3 regions of the Peribacillus sp. FSL P2-0133 genome follow, and region 3 is predicted to be linked to each of the others. Evidence: riboswitches for the same ligand, from Rfam matches in the RefSeq annotation. Region 3 holds a riboswitch; each other region holds the start of a gene.

What was found. A riboswitch is a leader RNA that binds a small molecule or an ion and turns the genes downstream of it on or off. The one in region 3 is predicted to bind cyclic di-AMP.
Region 1: it holds a riboswitch for cyclic di-AMP, as region 3 does, so the genes downstream of both, MKY17_RS01390 (cation:dicarboxylase symporter family transporter) here and MKY17_RS04620 (APC family permease) in region 3, are expected to answer to the same signal.
Region 2: it holds a riboswitch for cyclic di-AMP, as region 3 does, so the genes downstream of both, MKY17_RS24245 (TrkH family potassium uptake protein) here and MKY17_RS04620 (APC family permease) in region 3, are expected to answer to the same signal.

What each region holds. Positions count from the first base shown of each region.
Region 1 covers NZ_CP150254.1:262,348-267,765, reverse strand. The annotation lists gene MKY17_RS01405 (hypothetical protein) at 3-785, opposite strand; gene MKY17_RS01400 (hypothetical protein) at 975-1,175, shown strand; partial or broken gene MKY17_RS01395 (hypothetical protein) at 1,165-1,300, shown strand; gene MKY17_RS01390 (cation:dicarboxylase symporter family transporter) at 1,616-2,875, opposite strand; cyclic di-AMP (ydaO/yuaA leader) riboswitch at 3,048-3,194, opposite strand; gene MKY17_RS01385 (efflux RND transporter periplasmic adaptor subunit) at 3,393-4,655, opposite strand; gene MKY17_RS01380 (hypothetical protein) at 4,670-5,332, opposite strand.
Region 2 covers NZ_CP150254.1:5,037,488-5,042,905, forward strand. The annotation lists gene MKY17_RS24225 (ABC transporter permease) at 1-473, opposite strand, end outside; gene MKY17_RS24230 (ABC transporter ATP-binding protein) at 470-1,195, opposite strand; gene MKY17_RS24235 (TetR/AcrR family transcriptional regulator C-terminal domain-containing protein) at 1,314-1,913, shown strand; gene MKY17_RS24240 (hypothetical protein) at 2,148-2,339, opposite strand; cyclic di-AMP (ydaO/yuaA leader) riboswitch at 2,671-2,813, shown strand; gene MKY17_RS24245 (TrkH family potassium uptake protein) at 2,989-4,320, shown strand; gene MKY17_RS24250 (TrkA family potassium uptake protein) at 4,344-5,000, shown strand; gene MKY17_RS24255 (STAS domain-containing protein) at 5,143-5,418, opposite strand, start outside.
Region 3 covers NZ_CP150254.1:967,070-972,487, reverse strand. The annotation lists gene MKY17_RS04630 (SDR family oxidoreductase) at 1-501, opposite strand, end outside; gene MKY17_RS04625 (RhaT/GlcU family sugar-proton symporter) at 517-1,371, opposite strand; gene MKY17_RS04620 (APC family permease) at 1,875-3,701, opposite strand; cyclic di-AMP (ydaO/yuaA leader) riboswitch at 3,840-3,984, opposite strand; gene MKY17_RS04615 (GtrA family protein) at 4,342-4,797, opposite strand; gene MKY17_RS04610 (glycosyltransferase family 2 protein) at 4,757-5,418, opposite strand, start outside.

The sequences.
Region 1 (5,418 bases), 700 kb from region 3:
CATCAGGAGGATGATGTATTTTTAATAACGCTTTCCCATACCTTTTCTTTTCGATTGAAGATAATAAAGGCATCGGGTTCATTAATATCTCTATCCGAAAAGTCATCATGCATCTCATCCATATTTAAATAATCCCCTACGATCCATGCAGGTATCTCAATTTTCGTTCTTGTATACTTAACATCCCGAAAGGAAAAAGCGAGCCCCTCTGCCAGAATATGAGCCAAGGAAGAAATGATTTCTGCTGGAATCGCCGTCAGCTCTTTTTTCTTTCTGATTCCAAGCCATGTCCTCTCTACTTTTAATGGCTCCAGCTTTTGCGGAATCAGGCTTCCTAACATCATATAAAATGTCGAAAGAGAACGAAAATAAATTTTATTGAACCAGCCATCATCCTGGGCAAGGTACACAAATTGATTATTCAATTTACGGAAAAACGGGGGACTCAGATGGGTTTTAGCGTGTCCTAAATATAAAAGTTCCGCTAATTCCCTTCCATCCAATTCATCCAGTCCTTCCGCCTCTTCAAAATCGACCCAACAGAAATCTCCATATGCCCGAACATTTTCTTTAACGAGCTTCGCAATATCCTCAGATGAAGCGCTCTCAAGCAGGACATTCAAATTGTATTCCCCACCATCGAATTGATGTTTCAATAATAAGATGGAATCCAGGGTATATGGCAGCGAATAGACGAATTCACGAAAATTGAGTCCATTAAAAAGGACAAACCTTTCGGAAGCCTGCATATACATATATAAGATATCATTGCTATCATTCTTCATAACCTGACCCCCTCCGAGCTTTCAATCAATAATGTTATTTTATCAAACTTTTGGGTTTTCACGTAAGTTATATAGCCCTCAATATTAATCATCATCAGCATCGTGTAAATAATGCGAAACACAAAATCCATATTAACCCAAATAAACATCCCTATTACAGTAAAAAATATCGAATTTGAGGAATTGATCATGGATAAAGTTAAAAAAGCTTTTATCATTTATTCTTTTCACAGGAACGCTTCCCCTGATGCAACTAAAAGATTAGGTCTATGGCAATCAGAAAAATATGCATTCGAAAAATGTTTATATCAGGATAATGCAATCCTTGATATGGATGCGGTACAGGAAGAACTACCTTCGCACTATATAAAAAAGGATTCCATAATATAACGGGAATCAATCTATCTCCTGACATGCTTAGTGAAGCCGAAAAAATAGCCATGAATATAACGGGGACATACCCTTTATCCTTGGCGATGCAACACATGACCTTGATAAAAACGAAAATCATCTAAACTTCTGGGAACAAGAGGAAATGATTCGGTGTGGAGGTAAACAAAATGCAAGGCTTTATGAGCTTGGGTATATTTTGATTATCCGGAAAGACGCTTCAAGAAACAGTTACCTCCATATCCCTACTCGACTCGAATGAAGGATACAGGGTTTACATCCATCGAGAGCTTCTACCATAGTGAATTATTCCATGAAAACGATGATGTCAACGCTTTCTCTTCCGATTGCAGCTTCTGGATCGTCAATCGGAAGAGAAAGCGCATTTTTAATTCAAAAAAAAAAAATCCAGAGTGACATTTCACTCTGGATTTTTTATATTAAGAAACTTGCTCTAATTCTTTTTTGGAAGGAGGGTTGAATTGACCTTCCCATTTAGAGATGACGATAGCTGCAAGTGAATTACCGATAACGTTTACTACTGTACGTCCCATATCAAGAATACGGTCGATACCGGCAATAAATGCTAGACCTTCAATAGGAATACCGACAGTTCCCAATGTCGCTAAAAGAACTACGAAAGATACACCCGGTACACCGGCAATCCCTTTGGACGTGATCATTAACACTAGCATTAGCGTAATTTGTTCATACGCGCTTAAATCGATTCCGTACATTTGAGCGATGAAGATAGCTGCTAATGCTTGGTATAATGTAGAACCATCAAGGTTAAAGGAGTATCCAGTCGGAATAACAAATGTAGCAATATGTTTCGGACATCCCGCTTTCTCCATTTTTTCCATGATTTTCGGAAGAACCGCTTCTGAACTTGCAGTAGAGAAAGCAAGAATCAATTCTTCTTTTAGAAGTTTAATCAAAGTAAAGATATTGAATCCGACAAATTTCGCAATAAGACCAAGAATGACTATTACAAAGAAAATCATTGTTCCGTATACAGAAAGCGCTAACTTTCCTAGCGGAATTAAAGATTCCAAACCGAACTTGGAGATCGTCACACCGATTAGTGCAAATACACCGATAGGAGCGAATTTCATGACCATGTTAGTTAGGTAGAACATTCCTTCAGCTACACCTTGGAAGAAACGGAATACTGGTTTACCCTTTTCACCGATGGCCGCAATACTAAGTCCAAACAACACGGAGAAGAAAATGATCGCTAGCATATCGCCTTCTACCATGGCTTTAACTGGATTGGATGGCACAATGTTTACGATTGTATCTACGAACGATTCATGTTGCTTAGTTTCTGCTGTATCAACATAGGTAGAAATATCAGTTTGTTCTAGCTTGTCCATATTTACACCAACACCAGGCTGGATGATATTCGCTGAAATTAAACCAACAGCAATCGCTATCATAGTTACTACAACAAAGTATGATATTGATTTAGCTCCAAGTTTACCTACTGATTTTAAATCGCCTACACCTGCAACTGCAACGATAAGACTTGACACAATGATTGGTACTACAATCATTTTAATCATTCGTAGGAAAATGTCTCCGAATGGCTGTAAAAAGTTTTGGGCCGCCTCACTACCATAAAAAATGGCACCAACGATAATCCCTAAAATTAAACCAATGAAAATTTGGCTAGCTAAACTTAATTTGAATTTCTTCATTTACTTTCCTCACCTTCCATAAAGTCTTTGATGCAAAAACATTTTTGTCTCGGTAAGGGAAACAAGATACTAATAAAAGAAAGTAATTTTTCTTTTTTTGAAAAACTCTGTCTTTACGCCGAAAAAAAAGACACTTCATGTGTCGATTTCTTATTGGCGTGAATATTCACACATGTTCCCTTAAAGACGCTGACGAGGTTAGCTGTCGGGTTAGGAATTGGAAACACAAAGCCCTTTCATTTCTGAATTCACCCCTAGCGGATAAAATCCACAAAAATGGGTCCCCCGTTCTTGGAATAAGATTAAGCGAGTTAACTTATAATAAAATATTATACTAAAAATGATAATCTGTAAATATTTATTCGCATCCGTTCTAGAAAAAATCTTTAAATATGTCTGAATATTCTGTATTAATGGCTATTTTATCTATAATTACTCTTCCCATTTTTCAATCACACAAGTTATATTGATATAATTACTAAATAATTTGACATCACCTCTCTTGTTGAAGGAACAGTTATTTTTCCAAAATGCCAAGTAACAGATATCTTACTTTTTCCCTAGAGGTGAATTTTTTATAAGTTGCAACTTTCACTTTTTCAAATTGAATCGGAGTAATAAAATTAGAATGGTTCTTCACTGCCACATCCGGCTTCAACAGGATGACGTCACCTACCGACGGTCCCTTTATGATTTCTTGCTTTCCTTCTGCTTTAAGCCCTTTTGTAATGTAATGTTTATCCACATATCCTTTTTTAGTCAATTTGTAAATATAAGGCTGTTTTTGGTAATGTACCGCCTCTATGGGAACGGAGGGTACACCGGCTTTCTCATTGGTTATTACTGTAAGATACACTTTGGATCCCACCAATAAAGGTTCCGTTTCTTCGCCTTCCGGTTCTATTAAAGCCTGAAATGGAAATCTGTTATCTTTTTTTAACGACGGCTCTTCAGCTGGATAGGAATGGATACGGCCTATCGTTCCTTTCAATGTCTTTTTTGAATCAGAGGAACTTGCTTTTATAGTCATGCCCACATCAGCCTTTTTCATTTCCTCTTCGGTGAAATACCCTTCAATTGCCATATTTGTAGAAACAATGGATATGATGGGATTATTCAGGTTTTTATTAATATTTTTAACTACACCATCACCCTCGCTCGTCGTCACGATCGCATTGGACTGCTCCTCAATTGAACTTAATTTAGCGTCAAGCATTTTCACTTTTTCATTCAAACTGTTTTTTTCCAGTTCCTGCTTGTACATTTCTTGCTCAATGTTACTTTTAATAAGATCCGTCGAGCTTGTTGTTAAATCAATACTCAAGTTTTTTTCCACCGATTCATCAATGGCCGCTTTTCCAGAATCACTGGTCAGAGTCCCTTGATAAGACCTCAACTTGCCTATGTATTCTTCAATCCCTGCAATTTCTCCCTCAGCTGCCGTTTTCTCCGCTTCTAAATCCGCTTTTAGCGCATCAAGTTCGGTCGTCGTATACTCAAACAACGAGGTGCCAGCCGTAATCGCATCGCCTTCTTTTACAAGGAATTTCTTAAAATCATTTTTCTTGGTATCGAAATAGATATCATACTCTTCTACAGGTTTAATTACCCCATTTGTTTGAATAGTATCCGTAATTGTATCTTTTTTTACCTTTGTCCAGTTTTCAACGAAAACAGTTCGTTCCACTTTGCTTTCTTTTTTTTCAAGAAGGTATATGTTAACGGTTATTAACACTATCGACGCGATCGAGACCGCTGCTATTTTCCATTTTCCGCTCATTCTTTTCACCCGCCTTATACAAATACGCCTACTTGGATGTATGCTAAAAAGGCTTTAACAAACCATGTGGCCAGATAGAATAGAACAATCATTAAAAGGACCAAATAATTATTTCGTTCTGAAAATTCCTTTAAATAAAAATATTGCAGAGCAATAATAAGAAATTGAAAAATGGTGATTTCGCTGAAAAAGTGAATGAAATAATCACTTCTGAGAAAATACTGACTGATGATCCCCAATGAAAAAGGATTGGCATCGCTGCCTATATCCATTAAAACGAATAGAGGAATCAGTAATATTTTTTCCACTAACTGCAAACCAAAAAGAATCATTTGAACGATGACCAATTTTATATATGGGATATCAGTAACGATCCAAAAGAATAGAGCTGCTAAAAATATGTATATGGAAGGGGCGAGTATGCCTGTTATTATATTGCCGCTCAAAATCAGCAACTTTGCTGCTTCGAATTCATTGGCACTCATCGTCGTGATTTCTTTGGAAAATGATTCTGAACCAATGCCAAAATAACCCCCAATGGCGAATACTATAAGACTAAGAAAATATAAAAATAGTAATTTCAATCCAAGCTTTGTGACTGCCTCTGCATTTTGCAGCTGATAACGACTCCGATAAGGCTCTAAAATGCCCTTTAACAATCTGACCTGGTACACCATATGTGGTCCTCCTGCAAAAAATGATATTTCATCATATATTTTATCTTATTTTGGAAACAATTGCAGAAATAAGGGATGAATATACA
Region 2 (5,418 bases), 1.7 Mb from region 3:
ACAAAGAAGAAAACGAAAAAGCTGACGAGCATCGGACTGAAAGTATCAAAACCTTTTGTGCTGGCATCCCCGTATACATATTGCTTCTCAATTGAAGGAGTGTTTTTTTCATTCCCTTGCAAAGCCTGCATCATTTGCATTTGAATGGCCTTTGCACGTGATGGTTCGTCGTTCAATAGTGTCAGTTTCATTTTGCCATTTTCAACATGCAGCCAGCCATCCGAATCATTTTCAATCATTTTTTCCTGTGAAAATTCCTCAGCAGCCGTTACTTGAAAATCCGCTTGTTTCAATGCTTTGACCATGGTTTCATCACTGCCTGTAACAACGAGTTTCAAATCACTTGCTTCTGTATCGAAAATAAAATACATGAGCGTTAAAATGAGCAATGGAGCCAGGAAAAATAAAGCGAGTGTCCTTCGATCCCGGCGCAGCTGCTGTGTAATTCGAGTAACTAGAGAGGCAATTCTCATTTTTGGCCACCTCCAATCCTTAAAAAAACATCATCAAGCGTTTCCGCGGCAAATTGTGTTTTTAAAGCTGCCGGGGTTCCTGCCGCGATGATTTCACCTTCACGCAGCATCGCCAGTTTATCGCATCTTTCCGCTTCATCCATTACATGCGTCGTAATGATGATCGTCTTATGATCTTCATTACTTAAACGCTCAAGTTCCTGCCAAATTGATTGTTTCAGCAAAGGGTCTATTCCTACTGTCGGTTCATCCAAAATGAGAATCGCCGGATTTTGGATGAGTGCAACCGCCAGTGACAGACGGCGTTTCATTCCCCCGGAATAATGCGCAACCCGAACATTCAAGTCATTCGTCAACTGTACGATTTCAGCTGCATATTGAATGCGTTCCCTTCGTTCCTTTTTCGAAAAACGGTATAGCTTCGCAAAAAATTCGAGATTTTCAGCTCCCGTCAGTTCTGTATATAAAGCATCGGACTGTGCCATATAGCCGACATCCATTAACAGTGCTTCATTTGGCACTTCATGATCCAGAACTGTGACTTTACCCGCATCGGGCTTAATCAATCCGACAATCATTTTAATCAAGGTCGTCTTTCCGCATCCGGATGGACCTAGCAAGCCAAAAATTCCGCTTTTTTCAATATTCAGGCTCAATGGCTGAATGACCTTTTTCTGATGAAAACCTTTGGCAATTCCTTCAATGGAAATCGCATTTTTCAATGTACACACATCCTCCCTCTTTAATTAACACGGTGTTGAGTGTATCATCATTCTAAGACAGCATTTGGTCTAATACAATCAACACATTTGGAAAAATGTTCAGTGAAGGAGACATTCCATGGCATCGATTCATGAGGATATGGTACAAAAGACGAAAATGCAGATACAATATCATTTCATTGCACTCGTTGAAGCAGAGGGGTTCTCACATGTATCAGTGAAGAAAATTGCAGAGCGCGCCAACATTAATCGGGGCACATTCTATTTGCATTACACAGATAAATATGAATTGATGGATCACTTACAGCAGGAATTGTTAAATGAACTTCAAACTCGCATTACTGCCATTTTGCCGAAAGAGGCTTTTATGGCTCTTCATCAACAACAGCTTTACCCGCCCTTCATAGCGATTTTTCAATTCATCAGTGAGCATGCCCACGCTTTGAGGGCCATTCTTGGTGATCAGGGCGATCCTTCTTTTGCAAAAAAAATAAAGCGCGTATTCGGTGAAGTACTATTAGAGCGTTTGATCAGCCATCATCCAGCAGCTAAAGATGAAGCATTCCGCATGTATATGCACGCCTTCATGACATCGGCGATTTTAGGGGTGATACAGGAGTGGCTGGAGAATTGTGAAGAGCAGACGGCGGAAGAAATGGCGAAAATCCATTTTCAAATCTTGAACTTCATCAGCCAATTGCGCACATTCATACAATGAACGATCAAAGGCATGTTCCATCAACATACCTTTAAATCTGATTACATCTTGGCTTCCGCTCCTATATTACCAACGGAATAATACCTGCTCTTAGAGATGCTCATAGCAAAAAAACTCATTTAAAATAAATGAGTTTAAAAGCAAAACAAGATATGGATTTTTCGCTCAGCGTTCCCGGATAGAGCACAGGGATTTCATAATTGAATACCTAATGATGTTAGGATTTTAGTTGATTTACCTTAGGGAAAACAATTTTAAAAACGGATTCTTTTTCTTATCCGTTATCCTTAACTCATCCATGATGATTTGATCCTCATGATCGGCTATCCATTTCCTTAGTGCATCTTTATCCTGGCATTGTGTTAAATATGTCTGGCCACCCTTGCCTGTAGCATTAATAACATATCTATTGAACGTCTTCTCCATAATTGCCCGCCTTTTTAATAAAATGTGTTGAATTTTTAAATACGAATGCAATGCTTTTTTTCTTTATCATTTACAAAAGAAACATAATATATATTACAAATTTTGATTGGCGAATAGTGTTTTCTGCTTGAAAGTATTGAATAAAGTACATCGGTGCTGGTTATCATAATCGGATTAATCGAACCTATCATAATGTGCTAACTAATATTTGTCAATACGTTTTTAAAATGTAAATGAAACGTAAATTTTCAGTCTTGTTAAAGAAATATTTTTTTACGATTTAGGGGTTTACAACTGCTAAATGTTGGGAGTAGAATACGTTTATCAATTTAATGCATTTCGGCCTAAACTCAAGGGAATTGAGTACGGAGGACCCAATCAATTGGGGTTAATTCTGCCTTGCAGAAGGGATGAGATCAGCTCTTTCGCCATCCTACCCGTCAGCTAACTTCGTCGGCTAAAGCGAAGGAGGTCATAAGACCGCCTATTTCGGGAGTTTATTTGCACGCTTTTTGTGGCAAAATAACTGTTCGTTGTTTTCGCTGGTCTTTTTATTATGCCTTTAAAAAAAGATTTCTGAAAGCAGATTGATGATTAAAATCACATACAGTTTCACACAATTTTTTTAGGTAGGGATGATCATTTGAGAATGAAAAAAAATTTATTGGATCCGCCCAAGATACTTGTACTAGGCTTTGCCATCCTGATACTTATTGGGGCCTATTTATTAACCCTGCCGATTTCCACAGAAAATGGAAATGGTCTTTCTTTTCTGGATGCTTTATTCACCTCGACTTCCGCTACATGTGTAACAGGACTGGTCGTAGTGGATACAGGAACGACCTTCACCACTTTTGGTGAGTTGGTCATCTTAACACTGATACAGATAGGCGGTTTAGGGTTCATGTCATTTGCGACATTTTTCTTTTTCCTTTTAGGCAAAAAGATTTCTTTAAAAGGCAGGTTACTCTTGCAGGAATCCTTAAATAATCTATCCATGGCAGGTGTAGTCAGGTTAGTGAAACGGCTTTTAATTTTCACGGCAATCATTGAGGGCATGGGTGCCCTTATTCTATCGATTCGCTTTTCTTTTGACATGCCAATCGGCAAAGCAATCTATTACGGGTTTTTTCATTCCATATCGAATTTCAATAATGCCGGCTTTGATTTAATGGGGGAATTCAAGAGTTTGACCCCTTATGTATCGGACCCCTTCGTGACCCTTACGGTCGTCTTCCTCATCACGTTTGGCGGGATAGGTTTTATCGTGATGAATGAAATATACGAATACCGTGATACCCATCGTTTATCCATACATACGAAGATTGTTCTGACGACTAGCTTGGCACTTACGATTGCCGGCGCAATTTTAATCTTTTTATTCGAGTTCGGCAATGCCAAGACATTGCAGCCTTTATCTTTCATGGGTAAAATGCTGTCATCATTATTTCAATCGGTATCACCAAGGACGGCAGGCTCCAATACGCTGAATATCCCTGATTTAACTCAGCCTACATTACTGCTCATCATTTTCTTGATGTTCGTCGGGGCTTCACCCGGATCGACTGGCGGCGGGATTAAAACGACTACATTGGCAACGCTTGTCGGAACGGTTTGGTCACAGATTAAAGGAAAGGGTGATGTGGTATTATTCCGGCACCGCATTGTGAGTGAAACGATCTTTAAAGCATTGTCCGTTACATTCATTGGCGTATTCATGGTTTCAATCATCTCCATTCTGCTGACCATCACTGAAAGCGGAAGTGACTTCTTGATGATTTTATTTGAAGCCACTTCCGCATTTGCCACCGTGGGACTTTCAATGGGTTTGACCCCTGAATTATCACCGGTTGGCCGGATGCTCATCATTTTCACGATGTTTGCAGGCCGTGTGGGTCCTTTGACTTTGGCCTTTGCCATCGCTATGAGGCGCAAACCAGATCCGTTCCGACGTCCAAAAGGGAAAATCATGATTGGTTAAACATAAATGAAGGAGTGTAAAAGATGGGAAAACGACAATATGCCGTGATCGGTCTAGGCAGATTCGGAACCAGTGTGGCCCATAGATTATATACGGCTGGCCAAGAGGTATTGGGTATTGATGTCAACGAGGAAAGAGTCGAGAATGCGGAACTGAGCGTTACCCATGCTATCATGGCGGATACGACTGAAGAAGAGACATTGAAATCAATCGGAATCCGTAATTTCGATTGTGTCATCGTAGCCATAGGAAATGACATGCAATCGAGCATTTTAACTACCTTGCTTTTAAAAGAGCTTGGGGTAGATAAGGTCATTGCCAAAGCACTTAATAAAAATCACGGTCAGGTGCTCACTAAAGTCGGGGCCGACTGGGTCATCTATCCTGAGAGGGATATGGGGGAGCGGGTCGCGAATCAACTCCTGTCCCCTAACATGCTGAACTATATAGAACTCTCTAAAGAATACAATATCGAGGAAATCATCCTCCCCATGAGCATGAAGGGAAAAAGCCTCAGGGAGCTTGATCTACGGGCAAAATATAATATCAGCGTCATTGCCATCGTGAGTAATGGAGAAATCATCATAGCCCCCTCACCGGATCAGGATATCCATGAAAATGATATACTTTTAGTGGTTGGCAATAAAGAAGATCTAGCCGTCTTTGCCAATATTGAATAATCCAACAGGTTCCGGCTCTTGCTTTATGGGCCCTGTACCTATTTTGAATGCAGCATCACTTATACATGCGAGAAGACCGCCATATGGAGGTCTTCTCGATGATATTTATAATGAGCATCCCTATGCCCTGGATATGTATGTATTATTTTATCGTACTGATTGCTTGGGCAAGAGTGGACTTTATCGTAACTTTATCAAAAGGCAGATGAAGCTTAACGGCAGTCATGGCTATTTCCGGCCGAAGTCCTGAAAGGGTTGTTTGAATACCGATCAAATGTAAGGATTCAATCAATTGTGACAGCTGGTGAGCGGATGCAGCATCAATTGCATGAACGCCCGATAGGTCAATGAAAAGCCTTGTGACATTTTTTTCAGCGCACTTTTGTAATGTGTTTTCAAGCAAGGACATGCCCCTAGT
Region 3 (5,418 bases):
CAGCTTCACCCCGCCCTTGCTTGCCGCATAGTGAACGAATAAAGGCCAGGGAATCATCTCATGTACACTGGACATGTTTATAACATTCCCTTTAATATCGTTCTCGATAAAATACTTGATAGCTTCACGGCAGCCTAGGAAATTTCCTGTTAGATTGGTATTGATTACCCTATTCCAGTCGCTTAACGGCATCTCGTGAGATGGAACCGGATTTTCAATTCCTGCATTATTGATGAATATATCAAGTTTCCCGAAATTCTTTATCGCTGATTGAACAAGGTTAATGACATCTTCTTCAATGGTGACATCGCCTTTTACTGCAATGGCTTCCCCACCATTTGTTTTGATTTCTTCCATTACACTATCTGCTTCCTCTAATTTAGTACGATAATTAACCACGACCTTTGCCTTTTCCTTAGCAAAGCGAATGGCCATCGCTTCTCCTAAACCAGTGGATGAACCCGTTATAACAACGACCTTACCTTCTAAATCTGTATACATTTAATCACCCTCCAATTAACTTTTTGCCAACCCGAGCATAATCCCAGCTATGATGATCAAGATTATTCCAATTACAATTCCAATTAGTTGGCGCTTCGTTTTCTTTTCACGTAAAATGATGATCCCGCCAATAGTTGAGATGACTATGCCCATTTGCGAAAGGGAAAAACTAGTAGCCACTCCCACACGGGGCTGGGATATGAATAAAAACATGTTCCCTGCAGCCCATATCAATCCCGGAATGATATTGCGAATCGTATATTTGTTAAACGGTTTATGTTTAAAAGTCAATAACAGACCGCCTATCACCATACCTATCGCTTGAGGGAACAACGCTGACCACCCGTCAACGTCAAAAAGACGGGCTACGACCACATAAACCAAATAACCGAATGTCGAGATGAGGAGAATAACAATTCCTTTCTTCAAGTTTCCCGACTTGCCCTCTTTCGATTCTTTATCTTCCAAGGAGGTCAAGACGATTCCTATAATAATGAAGACTAAAGCCAAAACGCCTAAAATAATCGCTTTCATTGTAGACCATTCATTAAAAACTATGACCCCGAATAAGGTGGTTGAAATGAGCTGCAATCCTGTTGATATTGGCATGGTTTTGGAAACTCCCATTAAATCAATGCTCTTAAGCTGATTAGCTTGTCCAACAGCCCAAAACAATCCAGATACGACTCCGACTCCAAACACCAGGAGTGACAATTTAATATCTGCGAAAATATAAACACCAATTGAAAAAATCAAGGCGCCAATCGTTGTACCTAGTGTTTGACTATAGGGTCCACCCCCGAGTTTCACATTAAATAAAACGATGCTTCCCCAGAATAATGCCGGCAAGAGAGCTAATAATATATCCATTTACAACCCCCATATATGTAAGTTCAAACTAAGCAGTAAATTTCATTTTGTCTTCTTAATATGTTCGCATTATTTGAATTGACCCTTGGTAATTTTATGAAGTGTTTCCCCTAAAGTAGTGTTCAACACAAAAAGGGCTGCAGACGCAGCCCTTTTTAATGATACTGATTGATGCTAGCCACCATGTTGATGATGTTGCATGTCCATTTCCGAATCATCAGCGACTTTGAAATAATCACTTTCCTAAACAGCCGTCGTACGGATAATGATGATGGAGAAAGTTTTATATTAACATTAATTAAAGCTTTAAAAGAGGAAGTATCCCCACATCTTACTGCAAATCCTTTTTATTGTACGGGCCTCATAGTTACTGTGAATTTATGAGTTGGTAATGAATGTTCATACTCAAATATCGGCAGCGTAAGTTACTGCTGTCTTTTTTAAAAAGATTATAAAAAAAGCAAACCTTATGTAGGTTTGCTTCTTTTCTTAGATAATGAAACTTACTTCTTCAAATGATATGGCACAGTCGTAACAACCACATTTCTTCTATAAAGTAAGTAGGCGCGAATCAGTAAACTTGATTGGTTATGAAGTATATTGTGCCAGCCCTTCTTTGGAATGAATTGGGGGATAATCACCGTAACTTTATAATTGGCTTCACTAGCCTTATGTTCAACCGTATCCACAAATTTAGTTAGTGGCTGAATGATACTTCTGTAATAAGAATTCAGTGTAACGAGTCTTACATCTGGTTGCCATTTTTTCCATTTTTCCACGAATTTCTTTTCATCTTCTCTTTCAAAAGCAACATATACGGCAATAACCTGATTTGCTGATAGAGATTTTGCATAATTTAAAGAGTTCTCAACCACGTGAGTTATACCCGCCACGGGTACAATGATGATATTTCCTTCAATTGGTAAGATCGGCTCACATGTTGTAATCCTTAGTTGGTCACCAACTGCTTCATAATGCTTTCTAATTCGATGAAAAATTAAAATGATGATAGGTAAAAAAATCAAAACAGGCCAAACCTGAGTAAATTTGGTTAAAAAGAATATCATCGTGACGATAAAGCTAATCATGGCACCAATTGAATTAATGGTTAATTTCATCATCCAGCCTTTTGGCTTTTCGCGAATCCATTTAACAATCATCCCGGTCTGGGACAACGTAAATGGAATGAATACCCCTACCGCATAAAGCGGAATGAGATTTTCTGTATGTCCTTCAAATGCGACTATTAAGATGATCGATGCAAGTCCCAGTATGATAATTCCATTAGAATACCCCAATCGGTCCCCTCTTATCGTAAACGCCCGTGGAATGAATTTATCCTTCGCAAGATTTACCGCAAGCAGAGGGAAAGCCGAATAGCCAGTATTGGCTGCCAGTATCAAGATCAATGCAGTCGTACCTTGAATGAAGAAATACATGAAATTCCGTCCAAAGATCTCTTCAGCAATCTGGGAGACGACCGTTACCTCCGCGCTTGGAACAATGCTTAAATAATAGGCCAAGTATACGATTCCCGAAAATAATACTGCTAGTAAGGAACCCATGGCTATTAAAGTTTTCGCAGCATTATTCGGGGCTGGATCTTTAAAGTTCGGGATTGCATTGGAAATCGCTTCGACTCCTGTCAATGCGGAGCTTCCTGATGCGAATGCTCTTAGCAGTATAAATAAACTGATGCCCGCTACCGGAGTCCCGATGGACGTGTGCAATTCCGGTGAAACCCCACCCGTCAAAATCTTGTAAATCCCGACACCAATCAAGATGAACAATGCTAAAACGAATAGGTACACCGGATAGGCCAAAACAGAGGCCGACTCCGTAACCCCCCGAAGGTTCAGGATTGTAAGCAGAATGACGAAAATGATGGCTATGATGACATTATATGAATGCAGGCCAGGAAAAGCGGACGTGATGGCATCCGTACCTGCAGAAACACTTACAGCGACAGTTAATATATAATCCACCAATAAGGATCCTCCAGCTATCAACCCTGGATTGACACCTAAATTGTTTTTTGAAACCACATAGGCCCCCCCGCCATGTGGATAAGCGAAAATTATTTGTCTATAGGACAAAATCAAAGCAGTTAACAGGATCAATACCCCAATCGCGATAGGGATGGAATACCAGAATGCCGCAGCACCGACCGTGATAAGGACGATTAATATTTGCTCCGGTCCATAAGCAACCGAAGACAAAGCATCAGAAGATAAAATCGCCAAAGCCTTTGTTTTGTTAAGCTTTTGTTCACCAAGTGCATTTGATTTTAAAGGTCTCCCAATCAAGAACCTCTTTATAGAAGATAACATCAAGAATTCACCACCATATTTAATTTATAATTTTATGTTACCCAGCTGTAGCAAAAAACAAGACGAAATAGAAAAATGCCTACAAGTCATAGCTAAATAGACCTGTAGACATTAATTTTTTTGTCTAACAAGCTCCACCTTCCTTCTCATATAACGCTTACGAGGTTAGCTGTCGGATTCGGACCTAAGAGTAGCCCTACCTTGAAAGGATTCACCCCTTGGATTGTAGTAACAATCCCAATAACGGGTCCCCCGCACCATAAGGTTTAAGCGATTTAGAAATATGAAACTGTTGATTATCATACTCCCGTGAAATGAAAAAGTAAATGAAAATTTTGCACATTAATAGAATAATCTTTGTAGGTGTAGTTTTGTTCTTGACGTATATAACATAAGTCATGCAAACACATGGTTCGAAGGGAGGAAAGAAGGTAAGTAAACGTCTAAAAAGAAAAAAATCAAGGAGTCAATGAACAAAAGATGGTCAGAAAAAGGAAAAAATGATCGCCACATGGAGATCGTGAAGGACGAATAGTAACAATCTGCCCCCAGCTTGAATCATTAAACTTGCATTGATTTTCGCTTTTCGATTCCCCTTTATTCGTACAACCGGGGGCATTATCCCACTGATCCACCCTAATTAGTTCCTTCCTTCTTGAATTGGTCTCAAATTGCTTTTTTTAAAGACAAAATATTTCTGGCCAATATAGTTAAGAACTGTGTAAAAAATTGCTCCTATCAGCACAGCCACATTTTGTTGTATGGGTAAATGAACGGATCCTTCCATTGATTCTGCAATAGCTTGGCCTAAAGAATATGCGGCGGAATAACAAATCAGGATGACGCAAAAGAAACGTGCAACTCCTCTCCGCCATTCTATATCGCTTTTAAAAGTAAAAGTTCTGTTCAAAAGAAAACTCGTTACAGCTCCCGTACCATTACCGATAAAGGTGGAGACCCAGTAAGAGAATTCAAGAACATTCATGAGAAAAAGCATGATGGAAAGTCCAAGCGCTGTATTGACTATCCCAACCAATAAAAAGCGGATAAAGGAGTTAGTGTGTTTTAGATAGTTTTTCAATACTGTTCCGTTCATTGTCTAGTTGCTCCCGTTTTTTTAAATCGAGCGGATTAAATAGATCCAGATCAACTATATATTTAGGCCGGCGTTTGGATTCATTATAGATTTTACCGATATATTCCCCAATCAAGCCGACAGCAATCAACTGTAGTCCACCGATCAACCATATGGAGGTGATTAATGAGGTCCATCCAGTTTCGGTCTGCCCATAAAACTTTAACCATAAAAAGTAAGACCCAAAGAGTAAGCTAATGAAAAAGGAAAGACATCCTAGCCATAATACAAGCCGAATCGGTGTAACTGAAAAAGAAGTAATGCCATCAAGCGCAAAAGCAACCATCTTCTTAAATGGATATTTCGTTTCCCCAGCCAATCTTTCTTTTCGGTCATAATAAACAGAGTCCGTCTTAAACCCAATGAGCGGTACGATCCCCCGTAAAAAAAGATTCGTTTCATCAAATCGTTCCAACTCCGCGATCGCCCTCTTACTCATTAGCCGGAAATCGGCATGATTATAGACAAGGTTAACCCCCATCTTGTTCATCATTTTATAAAAACCAGTTGCAGATGTTCGTTTAAAAAATGAATCAAGATCCCTTTTCTGGCGGACACCGTATACAATTTCACACCCTTCAT